Regions from separate parts of the Ruminococcus sp. SR1/5 genome, predicted to be linked through region 3. Evidence: riboswitches for the same ligand, from Rfam matches in the RefSeq annotation. Region 3 holds a riboswitch; each other region holds the start of a gene.
What was found. A riboswitch is a leader RNA that binds a small molecule or an ion and turns the genes downstream of it on or off. The one in region 3 is predicted to bind cobalamin.
Positions count from the first base shown of each region.

Region 1 (5,488 bases), 1.1 Mb from region 3:
TCAGTCCGCCATCTGGGAACAGATATCAACTATGTGGTACTTCAGAACCTCTATGAAAAAATGAAAGACCATGTGGACTTCTATTTTGACGCATCTGTTGACAAAGTAGAAAAAACTGAAGACGGTTATGCAGTTTTTGTAGGAGATGAGCGTTACGAGGGAACTTACTGTATCATCTCCGCAGGACGAAGCGGAAGTAAATGGATGGAGACGGTATGTACAGAGCTTAAGATCCCGACTCTTTCCAACCGTGTGGACATCGGAGTCCGTGTGGAGCTTCCGGCAGAGGTTTTCAGCCGTCTGACAGATGAGCTTTATGAGAGCAAGATTGTTTACAGAACTGAGAAGTTTGAGGATATGGTCCGTACCTTCTGCATGAACCCGCGAGGTGTTGTCGTGAATGAAAATACCAACGGTATCATCACAGTAAACGGTCACAGCTACGAAGATCCGGCAAAGCATACCAACAATACAAACTTTGCCCTTCTGGTATCCAAGCATTTCTCAGAGCCGTTCCATGACAGCAACGGATACGGTGAGAGCATTGCAAGACTTTCCAATATGCTTGGCGGTGGTGTTATGGTACAGCGGTTTGGAGATCTGATCCGCGGAAGACGAAGCACAAAAGCCCGTATTGAGGAAAGTTTCGTAACACCTACACTTTCTGCGACACCGGGAGATTTAAGTCTTGTTATGCCGAAACGTATCCTGGATGGCATCATCGAGATGATCTATGCTCTGGATAAGATCGCACCGGGAACCGCGGATGACGATACTTTGCTTTATGGCGTGGAGGTTAAATTCTACAACATGGAGGTTGAGATCGACGAAAATCTGGAAACCTGCCACAAGGGTCTCTTTGTTATCGGAGACTGCAGCGGCGTGACCCATTCTCTGTCCCATGCATCTGCCAGCGGAGTCTACGTAGCCAGATACCTGGAGCAGGAGTATTTTAACAGATAAACTGCAAAGCAGTTTATCTGTTATGAGCAAGTAGCGAAGCGGATTGCGAATATCCAGTGTAAGACAGTCCTTTTCTGATATCAGGGTGATGACAGAAAGGGGCTGTTTTTTATGCAGGATGTGCATGAATATTGGAGAAAGTATTCTGATAATAACTGACAGATACAGGGAGAAAACCGGTTACTGTTCACTGGTAATATTTCGCGAGGTGTTTTTGGTGAGCGAAGATCACAGAAAACCGTGAATCGTCTGACATCAATCTTGACAAATTTATGAGTTTGTGGTAAAAGTTAGATAACCAGGTAAAAGAAAATATGTGCAAATGTTATAATGATAAGGTTGCATCCAGTCGGATGTGCAAAAGAGAATCCGGTGAGAATCCGGAACGATACCGTCACTGTGAAAGGGGAGTTGCTTTTATAACCACTGGGAGACCGGGAAGGGAAAGCAGCGTGGAACCAAGTCAGGAGAACTGCCTTATTGTGAGATTCAGGGATTCGCGGTTTACGAATCGGTATTCTCCATAACAATACAGAACTTCTTTTTATGTATTTGTATTGCGCAGAGAATCATGTGTGAGCAGGCGGCCGCAGAGAGCTGCTGCTTTTTTGTACATATCAGTATTCTGGAAATACATGAAAAGAGGACAATGAGAAATGAAAAGAAAAACAATGTTAGCTCTGATGCTCGCAGTTTCCATGACATGCTCTATGGGTGCGGCTACAACAGCAATGGCAGCAGAGGATTCTGCTACAGAAGAGAACGCTGAGGCAGCTGATACCACAGAGGCTTCTGATGCAGATCAGGAAGCAGCAGATAATGTAGCAGCTCTGATCGACAAGATCTATGTACAGGAAAGAAACGACACAACAGATGAGGACTGCAAGGCAGCCAAAGAAGCATGGGATGCTCTGACAGATGCTCAGAAAGAACTGGTAGAGGGTGAGAATGCAGATCCGGATTATTTCGGACGTGACACAGGAGATGCTTCCAAGGACGATCCGCGTAACCAGGATGAGATCGGTGAGAATGAACTTCTTGTTGTAAGCTTTGGTACTTCCTTCAATGACAGCCGTGCAGAGGATGTCAAGGGAATCGAGGATGCTCTTGCAGAAGCTTATCCGGACTGGTCTGTAAGAAGAGCATTTACAGCACAGATCATCATCAACCATGTAGAGGCAAGAGATGATGAAGTGATCGATAACATGCAGCAGGCTCTTGACCGTGCAGTAGAGAATGGTGTTAAGAATCTGGTTGTACAGCCTACCCATCTGATGCATGGTGCTGAGTACGATGAGATGACAGAAGCGATCAATGGCTATAAAGATAAATTCGAGTCTGTAGCTATCGCAGAGCCAATGCTCGGTGAGGTTGGAGACGATGCAACTGTGATCAATGATGACAAGAAAGCCGTTGCTCAGGCGATCACAGATACGGCTTGCAAAGAGGCCGGATTTGACAGCATGGATGCAGCAGCTGAGGCTGGCACAGCATTCGTATTCATGGGACATGGAACATCTCATACAGCTAACGTTACATACGATCAGATGCAGACACAGATGGAAAACCTTGGATTGAAGAACGCATTCATCGGTACTGTAGAGGGTAAGCCGGAAGATACAGCCTGCGACAAGGTTATCGAGAAGGTAAAAGAAGCAGGATACAAGAACGTTGTTCTTCGTCCGCTGATGGTTGTTGCCGGAGACCATGCAAATAACGATATGGCCGGTGATGAGGAGGATTCCTGGAAGAGCCAGTTTGTAGCATCCGGAAACTTCGATAAGGTTGACTGCCAGATCGAGGGTCTTGGAAGAATCGAAGCAGTTGAGAAGCTTTATGTAGAGCATACAAAGGCAGCCATCGATTCTCTGGGAAGCACTGAGGAGTCCGCAGATTCTGATGCAGCAGCAGATACAGAGGCTGATTCTGCTGAGGAGTCCGCAGAATAATAAATATAAAAATATCTGAGTGAGTTCAGATACCTATAAGAAATCAATGTAACTGCCCGGAAAGATCAGGAAGACTGTTTTCCGGGCAGATTGCTGTATCTATGGAAGGGAGAAGATTATCATGAAAAAACGCTATGTAAACTTAATTCTTGCAATGGCAAGTGCATCAGTCCTGGTGCTGGGCTCTGTGCCTGCGATGGCAAAAACAGATGAAACAAAAACAGAGTCCGGTGAGGAAGCAGAAGCTTCCGAAGAAAAGGATACAGATGCAGCCAAAGCAGATACCCTGGAAGATGGCGTTTATACAGCAGAGTTTGGTACAGACAGCAGCATGTTTCATGTAAATGAGGCCAATGACAAAAAAGGAGAGCTCACGGTCAAAGATGGTAAAATGACCATCCACGTAAGTCTGGTTTCCAAGAAGATCGTTAACCTGTTTGCGGGAACTGCCGAGGATGCCCAGAAGGACGGAGCAGAGATCATTGAGCCGACCACAGATACAGTGAAGTACAGCGATGGTTATACAGAGGAGGTTTACGGATTTGATATCCCGGTACCGGCCATTGGTGAGGAATTTAACGTGGCGATCCTGGGAGAAAAAGGCAAATGGTACGACCATAAAGTCAGCGTAAAGAATCCTGTAAAAACCTCTGACGACAAAAAATCCGAAGGGAAAAACCGGAAGAGCTGAAGCTGGAGGACGGAACCTATGAGACGGATGTAACCCTTACAGGCGGAACAGGAAGAGCATCTGTAGAATCTCCGGCTAAAGTAGAGATCAAGGACAAAGAAGCTACGGCAACCATCATCTGGAGCAGTCCGAATTATGATTACATGATCGTGGACGGCGAAAAATATGAGCCGGTGAACAAAGACGGAAACTCCACATTTGAGATCCCGGTCACAGTCTTTGACGCAGAAATGGAAGTGACTGCAGATACTGTAGCCATGAGTACTCCTCACGAGATTGAGTATACCCTGAATTTTGATTCTTCGAGCATGAAAAAGGAAGAAAAATGAAAAAATAATTTCATACATATTTCTGACGCTGACCCTGATCCTGGGGTGTGCTTTTGCAGTGCAGGCAGCAGAGACAGAACATAAGCCTGCGGATATTCCAGGCCTTACCTTTGACCACAGTATGGATCTTTCCTACGCAAAGGAATTTAATGTGGATTACTACAACGATGGCTATGCGCTGCTCACCATTGATCAGGAAGGACAGTTTCTTGTAGTTCCCGAAGGCAAGAAAGCACCGGAGGGGCTGGATCCTGACATTGCGGTTCTGCAGCAGCCCATAAACAATATCTATCTGGTAGCAACCTCGGCCATGGATCTTTTCCGCGCTATCGACGGGATTGACAGCATCAAGCTTTCCGGAACCAAGGAAGACGGATGGTATATCCAGGAAGCAAAGGACGCCATGGAACAGAAAAAGATGATTTATGCCGGCAAGTACAGTGCTCCGGATTACGAGCTGATCCTGAACGAGGGCTGTGACCTTGCCATTGAATCCACCATGATCCATCACAATCCGGAGGTACAGGAGAAGCTGGAGCAGTTCGGGATCCCTGTAATGGTAGAGCGTTCCAGCTATGAGAGTCATCCTCTTGGAAGGACCGAGTGGATGAAGCTTTACGCAGTTCTTCTGGGAAAAGAAGATGTAGCAGAAAAGGTTTTCAAAGAGCAGACGGACAAGCTGGATAAGGTTCTCACAGCAGATAAAACAGACAAGACCGTAGCGTTCTTTTATATCAACTCCGTAGGTGCGGTAAATATAAGAAAAAGTGGCGACTATGTTTCGGAAATGATCTCTCTCGCAGGAGGAAATTATGTTCCGGAGGATACGGGAGTAAATGACAATGCTCTTTCCACCATGAATATGCAGATGGAAGAGTTTTATGCCAAGGCGAAGGATGCAGACTATATCATCTATAACAGTACGATTGACGGGGAACTTAAGACCATTGATGAGCTTCTTTCCAAAAGTAAGCTTCTTGCAGATTTCAAGGCAGTGAAGAACGGAAATGTCTGGTGCACAGGCAAAAATCTCTTCCAGGAAACCACCGGACTTGGAACCATGATTGAGGATATCCACACCATGCTGACTACAGACGATGATTCTCTGGATGAGCTGACCTATATGCATAAACTAAAATAAATTCCAGTGTTCGCTTTAACTCCTTTGCCGGTTTCCACCTGTGAGCAGGAAACGAAAGGACAGGATAACAAAACAGAAGAGGAGTGTACCAGAAAAATGAATGACAGAAAACGCGCAGTCCGATACGGGATCTCTTTTGTGATCCTTGCGGTACTTTTGATCTTTTTATTTATATGGAATGTAAATTCAGGAAGTATCCACCTCTCTGTGAAGGAGATCCTGAATATCATATTCCGGCATCAGGGAGATGAAACTTCTTATAATATCGTCTGGGAGATCCGTCTTCCCAGGATACTGGCAGTTATCATCCTTGGCGGAGCACTTTCTGTTTCCGGATTTTTGCTGCAGACCTTTTTTAACAATCCTATCGCGGGACCCTTTGTACTGGGAATCTCTTCCGGTGCCAAGCTGATCG
Region 1 covers NC_021014.1:1,789,728-1,795,215, reverse strand. Annotated here, with positions in the region: gene CK1_RS09150 (NAD(P)/FAD-dependent oxidoreductase) at 1-963, shown strand, start outside; cobalamin riboswitch at 1,283-1,457, shown strand; gene CK1_RS09145 (sirohydrochlorin cobaltochelatase) at 1,620-2,912, shown strand; gene CK1_RS09140 (hypothetical protein) at 3,034-3,603, shown strand; gene CK1_RS09135 (hypothetical protein) at 3,747-3,932, shown strand; gene CK1_RS09130 (ABC transporter substrate-binding protein) at 3,991-5,073, shown strand; partial or broken gene CK1_RS09125 (FecCD family ABC transporter permease) at 5,170-5,488, shown strand, end outside.
Region 1: it holds a riboswitch for cobalamin, as region 3 does, so the genes downstream of both, CK1_RS09145 (sirohydrochlorin cobaltochelatase) here and nikB (nickel ABC transporter permease) in region 3, are expected to answer to the same signal.

Region 2 (5,488 bases), 1.9 Mb from region 3:
TTTGAAAGAGAAAAAAGAGTTTTTTGGAGTTGCCTGTCTGACGAACGAGAAGCAGTATTATATAGAAAATTATCCGGAAATCGTAGTAGAGAGCGGATCACTCGATCAGGTGATCCTGATGTTGACAGGGGGCGAAAGATGATGAAAGGAATCAGAGGGCTTTTGGAAAAGGATTTTCGATTGTTTTTTCGACAGGGTGGTAATCTTTTTTGGTGTTAGTGTTTGTAGCATTGTTTTTTATACTTACAGGAAAAACGGCAGCTGCTTTCATTGCAATGTATATCCCATCTGTTCTGGCGATATATTCAGGTAATACGATCAGTTATGATGAAAATGGCCATGGTTACACATATTTATTTTCTTTACCCGTAAATAAAAAATATATGTCAGAGAAAAATATATTTTTCCTTTATCATGACAGCATGTGGATGGTGCATTGGAATGATCTGTGCAGGAATTATGGTACTCATAAATCCTGAAGAGGTGTTTGATCTGGAAATGCTGGCAATGGAGTTGATCACATTTTTTGTGTTTCAGGCAATTGCGGGAATTATGATCGCGATCAGGATAAGGTTCGAAGGAGAGAAAGGGCGAATTGTGCTGCCAATCGCAATTTTAATTATTTTTGCAATTTGTTATACAATTGGATTTTTTGTGAAGGCTAACTTGGGATTAAAAGAAATTATTCTGCATGTGATAGGTGGAATAGGGGATCTTGAAATTGCGATTGCCCTTATTGTGCTAAGTCTGCTTATATGGTTTGCTTCGTATAAGTATAGTATGAGCGCTATGAAGAAGAAAGAGTTTTAAGATAGGCGTGGCAAAAATGATCCATTAAAAATAATGATCATAAAGATGTAATAGCTACCAAAAATATGAGAAAAACTTTGTGAAAAAATAGGCTTGTGTTTCGTAAGAGTCCCTTGTAAAATAGCGGTCAAGGATGAAAAGAAAAGGAGACTCTTATGGGAACTAATGAAAAAGATATGACTGCCGGATCTCCCGGAAAACTGATCATAACTTTTGCCATACCAATGATGCTTGGAAATATTTTTCAGCAGTTTTATACAATGGCAGACACCATGATCGTCGGACAAGTGGTAGGAGTTAAGGCACTGGCGGCAGTAGGTGCCGGAGATTGGCTGGTATGGCTGGTGTTGGGGATCATGACAGGTATCACACAGGGTTTTTCTATTCTTGTATCTCAGTATTATGGAGCAAGGGAAAAGGAAAATCTGAAATGTGCAGTAGCGAAAAGCTATATCATGACAGCATTACTGTCTGTGGTCGTACTCGCAGTAAGTGAAGGTACAGTTTATCATGTTCTTTTATTTTTACAGACACCGGATAATGTCATTGATCTGACAATGCTATATTTGCGGCTGATTTTTGCGGGAATCCCGATCATAGCTGCTTATAATATATTTGCAGCGATCCTTCGGGCACTTGGAAACAGCAGATCTCCGTTGATCGCAATGACAGTGGCGGCAGTGATCAATGTGGGACTGGATCTGTTGTTTGTGGCGGTTTTTGGCTGGGGTATAGCCGGAGCAGCAGTGGCGACCGTTATCGCACAGGGATTTTCAGCCTTGTACTGTTTGATCGTATTACGTAAAATCCCGGATATCCGCCTGGAAAAGAAGGACTTTTACAGGCAGCCCTCTATGAGCCTGCGGCTTTTGGAACTGGCGGTTCCTCTTGCGATACAGAATGTGATCATCTCCGTGGGAGGACTTGTGGTACAGTATGTGATCAATGGATTTGGTTTTCTGTTTGTGGCGGGATTTACGGCATCGAACAAGCTGTATGGGGTTTTGGAGATGGCTGCCGTTTCATATGGATATGCTATTACAACCTATGTGGGCCAGAATCTTGGTGCAAAAAAATACCAGAGGATTCGAAAAGGCGTGCGCAGCGGCACTTATATGGCAGTGCTCACTTCGGCTTTCATTTCCGGCATGATGGTACTGTTTGGACGTAATGTACTGTCCCTGTTTGTATCCGGTGAACCGGATCAGACCCGACAGGTATTGGATATAGCATATAAGTATTTGTTTATCATGGCTGTCTTTTTGTGGGTGCTGTATCTGCTGTATGTGTATCGTTCTGCTATCCAGGGCCTGGGTAATACTTTGATTCCGCTTGCCAGCGGCATTGCAGAATTTATAATGCGTGTCAGTGTTGCGCTGCTGCTGCCAAAACTGATCGGTGAAGATGGAATATACTATGCAGAGATCTGTGCATGGAGCAGCGCAGCTGTTTTATTATTCGTAAGTTATATGATCATTATACGGAAATATAAAGAAGTCACCGTTCATACATAATGTTATTTACTTAAGAGATTTATAATAATACAGGCAGAAAATATCCGGGTTTCACTATGAAATGTTCAGATATTTTATATTTGACAAAAAACTATTTATATAAAAAGAAAAGTATGATATTATAATATTTATTCATTGCAACTATGAAAATTGAATAGTCAGAAGGGTGTACAAAGTACTTAATAAGGAATCTGGTGAAATGCCAGAACAGCCACCGCTACTGTGACAGGGACGAAAACCAAAATATCACTGGAGAGATCCGGGAAGATGGTAAGTAGGAAGAACTGGAGTCAGGAGACTTGCCTTTTTGACAGAAGAATTCTGATTCGGATGGGATACAGAAGGAATAAGCTCTGCCTGAGGTAGAGGTTTGTTTTTTGTGCTGATATGATGCTGGATCATATCAGCTTTTTTTATTTTAACCGAATAAACAGATGAAAAATGAGGAGAAATGAAAATGGGAAAAGTAATTGCAAAGCGTTTTATATTTATGATTCCGGTAGTGCTGGCGGTTACATTTATTATTTTTATGCTGAGTTTTATATCGGCAGGTGATGCGGCCAGAGTGCTGGCGGAGAAAAAATATGAGCATCCGTCACCGGAGCAGGTAGAAGAAGTACGGCATGAGGAAGGACTGGATCAGCCGGTGCTGGTACAATACGGGAAATGGCTGGATCAGGCACTTCATGGCGATTTTGGAAAATCATATTCTACCAGAAAACCGGCTTTTGAGGAATTAAAAAGATATTTTCCACAGACATTTAAACTGGCAGTTACTTCGTTTTTATTGTTGATGATCGTGTCAGTCCCTCTTGGAATTTTGTCGGCAATTTATGAAAACAGAGTTCTGGATAAAGTCATTCGCATTTTGTCGTCCCTCAGTGTATCTATGCCGTCTTTCTGGATCGGTCTGATGCTGCTCTATATATTTGGAGTAAAGCTAAAAGTGATTTCCGTGATCGGAGGAGATGCCGGAGGCATCCCGATTCTTGCGGCATTTGCCATGGATATCAGTTTCTTTGGAATTATGACGAGATTGATCCGTACCAATATGATACAGGTGCTGAAGCAGGATTACATACGTGCCAGCAGAGCTAAGGGATTGTCATCTGTAAATGTAATTTTGCGTCATGGTCTGAAAAATATCCTGATTCCTGTGCTGACACGTCTGGTATCAATTGTGATCGGTTTTTTCTGTGGCTCAGCTGTGATAGAAAGTATTTTTTCAATTCAGGGAATCGGAAATCTGGCATTGAAATCCGTGATCTCAAAAGACACTCCGGTGCTGCAATGTTTTATCTTTATTCTGGCTGTTGGCATTGTAGTATTAAATTTTCTTGTGGATATCGCCTATTCTGCGATTGACCGGCGAATCCAGTTAAAGTAAAGGAGAGATCATAGAATGGGAAGCAGAAGAAAGCAGAAAACAGAAAAAAGCATGATCCAGAATCTGTACTGGAAACAGGTATTCCGGTCACCGAAAACAAAAATAGGATTGATGGTGGTCATAATTTTTGCATTGGCAGCTATTTTTGCACCTGTACTGGCGCCGCATGATCCACTGCTTGTGGATGTTTCGATAAAATTAAAGAATCCGTCGGCGGCATATCCTTTAGGTACTGATCAGCTGGGACGATGTATTTTATCAAGACTTCTCTGGGGCAGCCGGTATTCACTGAGCTATAGCTTTACGGTGCTTCTGATCACTGTATGTGTCGGGGTGCCGATCGGACTGTTTGCCGGATATGTAGGTGGAAAAATCGATTCCATAATTATGAGGATCATTGATGTATTTATGGCTATGCCGGTCTTTATTGTGGCACTTGCCATTGCAGGAACCGTAGGAGCCAGCGGCGCTCATCTGATTCTGTCCTTATCGGTCGTATCCTGGGCAGAATATGCAAGGCTTGCCCGAGCATTGACACTTCAGGAAAAAATAAAAATTATATGACCGCACTAAAAGCCGGCGGCTGCGGCCACGCAAGGATCATATTCAGGCATGTATTGAGAAATATCCTGCCATCTGTGATCGCACTGGCAACAATGGAAATCGGTTCGATCATTCTGTCAATTGCCGGTTTTTCCTTTATCGGCCTTGGTGTGCAGGCACCGACACCGGAATGGGGGATCATGCTCAGTGACAGTAGAAGTTATATCCAGACTTATCCAAGACTGATGTTTTATCCGGGCATACTGATCATGATCATTGTTCTGGCATTTAATTATCTGGGGGAGGGAATACAGAATGGAACAGCCCAAAAATGATGTCCTAAGGGTAAAAAGACTACATGTGGAGTTTCAGACATCTCACGGAATGGTTCATGCAGTAAAAGATGTCAGCCTGGAAGTAAAACGCGGAAGGATCCATGCTCTGGTGGGAGAAAGTGGAAGCGGCAAGTCAGTTACCTCTCTGACGATCATGAATCTGCTTGCAGGAAATGGAAAGGTGATATCCGGAGATGTGACACTGAACGAAAAGAGTCTTCTGAAGTTATCAGGAAAAGAAAAACGACAGTTATACGGAGACAGGATCGGAATGATCTTTCAGGATCCGACTGCTGCTCTTGATCCGCTTTTTACAGTTGAACAACTGCTTCTGGAAGGACTGAGAAAACATCGCAGAATGAGCAAAAAACAGGCAAGGGAAGCAGCGTTGGAAAGTCTGCGGATGATGAATCTGCGTGATCCGGAAGAACTGATGAAGAAAAAACCTTACGAATTGTCTGGTGGTATGTGCCAACGTGTTATGATCGCCATTGCCATGTCCATGAAACCGGATTATCTGATCGCAGATGAGCCAACGACAGCCTTGGATGTAACCGTACAGAAGCAGATCCTGGAAGAAATCTATCAGCTATCCAGGAAAGAAAATCTGGGCGTGTTATTTATTACGCATGATCTGGGTGTGGTGGCAGAGATCGCAGATGATGTTTCGATCATGAAAGACGGCGAAATAGTGGAAAACGGAACGGTTGAAGAGATCTTTTATCATCCGCAGCATTCATATACAAAAAAACTGTTGGATGCAGTTTTATAGGGGAAAAGTATGAGTACGTTACTAAAGACAGAACATTTAAAAAATATTATGGCAAGAAAAAAATTGTGAAGGCAGTGGATGATGTAAGTCTGGAAATCCATGCAGGATCATCCATGGCCCTGATCGG
Region 2 covers NC_021014.1:2,611,037-2,616,524, reverse strand. Annotated here, with positions in the region: gene CK1_RS13015 (ABC transporter ATP-binding protein) at 1-142, shown strand, start outside; partial or broken gene CK1_RS13010 (ABC-2 transporter permease) at 213-810, shown strand; gene CK1_RS13005 (MATE family efflux transporter) at 966-2,324, shown strand; cobalamin riboswitch at 2,472-2,645, shown strand; gene CK1_RS13000 (ABC transporter permease) at 2,782-3,711, shown strand; gene CK1_RS12995 (ABC transporter permease) at 3,727-4,275, shown strand; gene CK1_RS12990 (ABC transporter permease subunit) at 4,272-4,589, shown strand; gene CK1_RS12985 (ABC transporter ATP-binding protein) at 4,570-5,361, shown strand; gene CK1_RS12980 (oligopeptide/dipeptide ABC transporter ATP-binding protein) at 5,427-5,488, shown strand, end outside.
Region 2: it holds a riboswitch for cobalamin, as region 3 does, so the genes downstream of both, CK1_RS13000 (ABC transporter permease) here and nikB (nickel ABC transporter permease) in region 3, are expected to answer to the same signal.

Region 3 (5,488 bases):
CCAGATCAGAAGGTCATACTGACCGGAATCTCTCATGTCAAGAAGTGTCTCATAACTTACTGTGTTCAGGTTTACGTTGATACCGATCTCCTTCAGACTGGCCTGTGCTGCCTGTGCGTATACACCAAGCTCGGCACGGCTTGTGTAGATAACAAAATCAAGAACAAGAGGATCTCCGTCAGGAGTTTCTACAAATCCGTCACCGTCAACATCTTTGTATCCGGCCTCATCAAGGATCTTCTTTGCGCTGTCCGGATCATAGGAATTCTCATCCTTCAAATCATCGAATCCAAAGTCAAGTGTTGGAGGAACCGGTGCTTTACCAGCTGTTGCACCACCCTCAAGAAGAGTGTTGCAGTATGTTTCCTTGTCAAGACCACGAAGAAGTGCCTGGCGAAGAGCCTTATCGCTGAGTGCATGATCCTCGTTCTGGTTCATGAATGCATAGGTGGAACGAAGAGACTGAAGCTCCTGGATGTCGTAATTGTCATTTCCCTCAAACTCAACCAGGTTCTCTGTTTTCAGGTTGTAAGCGATATCGATCTCACCTGTCTGAAGAGCCATGGAACGTGTTGTCTGGTCATCCACACATTTCAGTGTAACTTTATCAAGGGGAACTTCTCCATCCCAGTAGTTCTCATTTTTTACTACGACACAGGAATCTGTCGGACTGAAGGACTCTACTGCGTAAGGTCCTGTACAGATCGGTCCTTCCATGGCAAATGTAGAATCATCTACATTTGTATCTACGATCAGAAACAGCGGGTCTGCAAGGCATCCGGCCATGTTTGCATTTGCTCTGTTCAGGTGGAAGATCAGGTTCTGTCCGTCAACCTCGATGCTGTCAAGATCAAAGAATTCCGGAACACGGTCACTTTTTTCAGCGGTACGCTCGATGGAAGCTTTTACCATATCCGGTGTCATATCGTCACCGTTTGAGAATTTTACACCCTCACGGATCTTGAAGGTCCATGTCTTTCCGTCTTCGCTGTTCTCCCACTCTTCCGCAAGACATGGAACGATCTCACCATTCTCATCGAATTTTGTGAGGCACTCGCCGATCGCATAACGGGATACAACCCAGCTGAAATACTGCTCTGTCGGCTCCAGTGTATCTGCAAAGCTTGTTACTCCGATGGTGATCTCCTTATCACTTTTTTTGTCACCTTTTGCCTGAGCCACTGTTGTCATTGAAAGGGTCATCATACATGCAAGTGTAGCAGCCAGCACTTTTTTAACTACATTATTTCTCATTTCATCCTCCTAAAGATAATATACTGATCATATGGTGTTGGTTTGTTACAGAGTTGTTTTATTGATCCTGGCGCGGATCCAGTACATCACGGATGCTGTCTCCAAGCATGTTGAAAACAACAACACAGATCACGATAGCGATACCAGGGTAGATCATAAGCCATGGCGCCTTTGCCATGTAGGTTCTTCCTTCATTCAGCATCAGTCCCCACTCCGGTGTCGGCGCAGTTGCACCAAATCCCAGGAATGAAAGGGAAGCCAGCTCCAGCATCATGGTTCCGATATCTGCTGCCGCAGTTACCACCATCTGGGTTACCATGTTGGGAAGAATGTGTACAAGAAGAATTTTCCAGGTCTTTGTTCCGTTTACTATAGCTGCCTCTATGTAAAGACTCTTCTTGACTTTCAAAACCATACTTCGTGCAAGACGGGCATATTTTGTCCAGCTTACAGCCGCAATGGAGATAACGGCATTGACCAGGTTTGGTCCAAGCATACCGGCAATGGCAATGGCCAGTACAAGCCCAGGGAAGGAGATCATCATATCTGCGATACGCATGATCACTGCATCCACAACGCCGCCGAAATATCCGGCAATAACTCCTAAAAATGTACCGATGCCAAAGATCACTGCAACCAGACATAAGGTCATGATCAGAGAGGTTCTTGTTCCGAAGATAACACGGGAAAGAAGATCTCGTCCAAGCTTATCCGTTCCGAACGGATGAGCGGAGCTTGGCTCCTGCAGTGATTCGGTCATAACTGCATCCAGTGGATCATATGGTGAGAGCTGCGGCGCAAAGATCGCAATTCCGATCACCACGAGACCCAGAATGAAGAAAAGAGTGAACTGTTTATTTTCTTTGAATGTTCGTAATACCTTTTTCAATTATCTATCCTCCTTAAGTCTTGGATCGAGATAAGTATAGGACAGATCCACAAGCAGGTTGATGCACATGTACAGGATTGCGATCCAGAGTACATAGCCCTGTACAAGAGGATAGTCACGACAGGAAATTGCTTTTACTGCCATATTTCCCATTCCAGGCCAGTTGTAAATGATCTCTACAACTGCAGTACCTCCCAGAAGACTTCCAAGGGAAAGTCCCAGCAATGTTACCAGAGGAAGCATTACGTTAGGAAGGACGTGTTTCCAGAGAATGACGCTTTCCTTGATTCCACGCATTCTTGCACCTGTGACATAATCCTGGTGAAGTTCCTCCAGTACTGCACTTCTTACCTGTCTGGTATATTTTGCAGACATGGCAAGTGCAAGAGTCAGCGCCGGGAGGATCATGGATTTAAAATCCGTACTGCCTCCTGCAACATTGATCCAGCGAAGCTGAACACCAAAGATGCTGAGAAGGATCAGGCCCAGCCAGAAGCTTGGAACAGATACTCCCACAAAGGTAATTCCTCTCACAAAATAATCCGGGAATTTGTTCTGATATACAGCGGCCAGGATTCCAAGCGGTATGGAAATAATGACCATCATCAGAAGTGCCAGCAACGACATCCTCAGCGTCGGCCAGAAACAGGATACCAGTTTATCTGTTACCGGCATTTTGAAAGAATAGGACTGTCCCATATCTCCTGTAACAACACCCTTCAACCAGGAACCATACTGCACGAGAAAGGGCTGATCAAGGCCAAGCTCATGTCTTGTCTGTTCCAGAAGCTCTGGTGTAGGAAGATTACCACACTCTGTCAGCATGATCTCCGCAGGATCACCAGGTGACAGGTAGGTCAGTCCAAATGTGAAAAAGCTGATTCCAAATAAAACAATGATGATCTGGAGAAATCTTTTTCCTACTTGTTTCTTTGTCACGTTTTACTCCTTTCCTCATTTGATGCGATTTTAACATTGCCGTTTTAATTTAGTTAGATAAAAAAACTATTGGATTCTTAATATGCAGAATATGCATGGAATTTTAGAAAATTTGCACGAAAAAAGCCCGTGACGAAATACGGGCACACAAAATAAATATGCTTCCTATCTTCCGTAAGAATCATTTTAAAACAATTGCAAGCAGGTCTCCTGACTTAGGATCCTTACCCTCAGACACCTTCCCGGTCTATTTCTCACGTACTCGACCAGTGGTACTTTGTCTGAGGATTCCCCCTTACAGTGACGGGATCGTACCGGATTTACACCGGTTTCCCTATTAATCCTCTCAGAACTTACAACGGCTGATGTGAAAATCAGCAAATGCTGTCAAATTACTAAAACATTATATGATAAAACTATAGTTTATGTCTATGGAAAAATGTTATATTTTTAGAAAACTCATAAATTTTGTTAAAGATGCTTGAATTGTATATATCCCCCATGGGGGATTTGACAATTGGATTTATCTGATCTGCTAAAAAAACACGGAGTTTACCTCGCTATTTTTATAAATAGAATAGCAAATGGTAAAACCCGGTTTTCTTACTGTTTCAATATGATTTCAGACAGAAGCGTTCTGAAAGGGTTGTTTACTATCAGGTCAGAGTCTCCGTGATCGCTGCATATGCGATCATTGGTCCGTCTTCAATAATGTTCAGACTGGCTGTTTGATAAAGTACGACTCCGTTTTCAGTTGCAATAGATGTGTAAAGTAAATTCCCATAGTAATCTCTCAGTTCACCCAGTTCTTCCCCCTTAAAAAAGTATTCTCCAGGCTTCTTGGACGGATACCAGCATCCTGTATACGGCGCATATTCATAGACTACATTTTCAAGAAGCATCTGACGGTAATGCTTCAGACCATGACATTTCTTTCCCTGGAGATGAAAAACAAGGTGACGGACGTCTCTTTTATCCTGTTCTACTTCCTCCCAGGTCCAGTAGCTGTGTCCGCCTCTTTCGATGAGAATACTTGGAATTCCAAGAGAAGAAGCATAATTGTAGGCGCCACCTGTGGCGGTTGTGGAACGGACCACATATTTTACGCCGATATGCCGTGCCATATGTAATGATTTCTCTGCTGTCTTTTCATCTACAACCCCTACATAATAAACATAGGGATGAAGCTGTTCGAACCCATCTCCGCTATGCAGGTCGATATAATAATCTGCTATGGAAAAAAGCTTTGTCACTATAGCATAGGCAATACGATCTGCAGCTGTTCCCTCAGGATCTCCGGGGAAAACGCGGTTCAGGTTCTTGCCATCCTCATAGACCAGACTCATGGTGCGATGCTCAAAGCCACTGACATTGACCAGTGGAACGATGATCACATTTCCCTTCAGTTCTTCCGGTTGAAATTCTTTTGCAAGTTCCATTGCCGCCTGGATTCCTACATACTCCGCACTGTGTATTCCTGCTGTGATCAGTATCGTCGGTCCGTCTTTCACTCCGCATATCACAGTTGCCGGCATTGCTATGCCGTATCCTGTGATCTTAATTTTCCCCTGTGCCTTCTCTCCTTTTTCAATCACCCAGTCATCAATTTTGATCATTGGTTGTTTCCCTTTTCCTTTTTTATATTTCCGCACTTTTGACGATAAGTATATCATGCCTAACCGAAATTGTACATATTCTTTTAAGATTCCGGGAAAACAGAAAAAAGCTTTCGTAACCGTTCATTCTGATCCGACGTACAAAAGCTTTTTTCCTGAATGATATATAATTTATCTTTTTACCAATTCTTTGGTGATTTCTTCCCAGCTGACTCCTTTTTCCACCATGAGTACCATCATATGATAAAGAAAATCTGAAATTTCGTATTTAATCTCTTCTTTATCCGGATTTTTGGCTGCAATGACGATCTCTGTGCATTCTTCACCGACTTTTTTCAAAATCTTGTCGATTCCTTTATCAAAAAGATAATTGGTATAGGAACCTTCCTTTGGATGTTCTTTTCGGTCAGTGATCACATCATACACATTCTGGAACACGTGAAGAGGATTGGTATCATCGTACTCCTTTTTCATCAGCGGTTTGAAGAAACAAGTACGGTTTCCTGTATGGCAGGCTGCGCCCACCTGCTCCACTTTGGCAAGGATCGTATCATTATCACAGTCAATAGTAAGAGACTTTACATACTGTACGTGTCCGGATGTCAGACCTTTGGTCCAGAGCTCATTCCGGCTGCGGCTCCAGTATGTCATTTTTCCAAGCTTCAATGTTGTGTTAAAAGCAAGCTCATTCATATAGGCCAGCATCAGTACTTCATCCGTCCGGTAATCCTGGACAATAACCGGAACCATTCCGTCACTGTTTAATTTAAAGTCCGACCATGCAATATTA
Region 3 covers NC_021014.1:679,980-685,467, reverse strand. Annotated here, with positions in the region: gene CK1_RS03450 (ABC transporter substrate-binding protein) at 1-1,254, opposite strand, end outside; gene nikC (nickel transporter permease) at 1,313-2,143, opposite strand; gene nikB (nickel ABC transporter permease) at 2,144-3,082, opposite strand; cobalamin riboswitch at 3,266-3,454, opposite strand; gene CK1_RS03435 (M14 family metallopeptidase) at 3,739-4,698, opposite strand; gene hisIE (bifunctional phosphoribosyl-AMP cyclohydrolase/phosphoribosyl-ATP diphosphatase HisIE) at 4,870-5,448, opposite strand.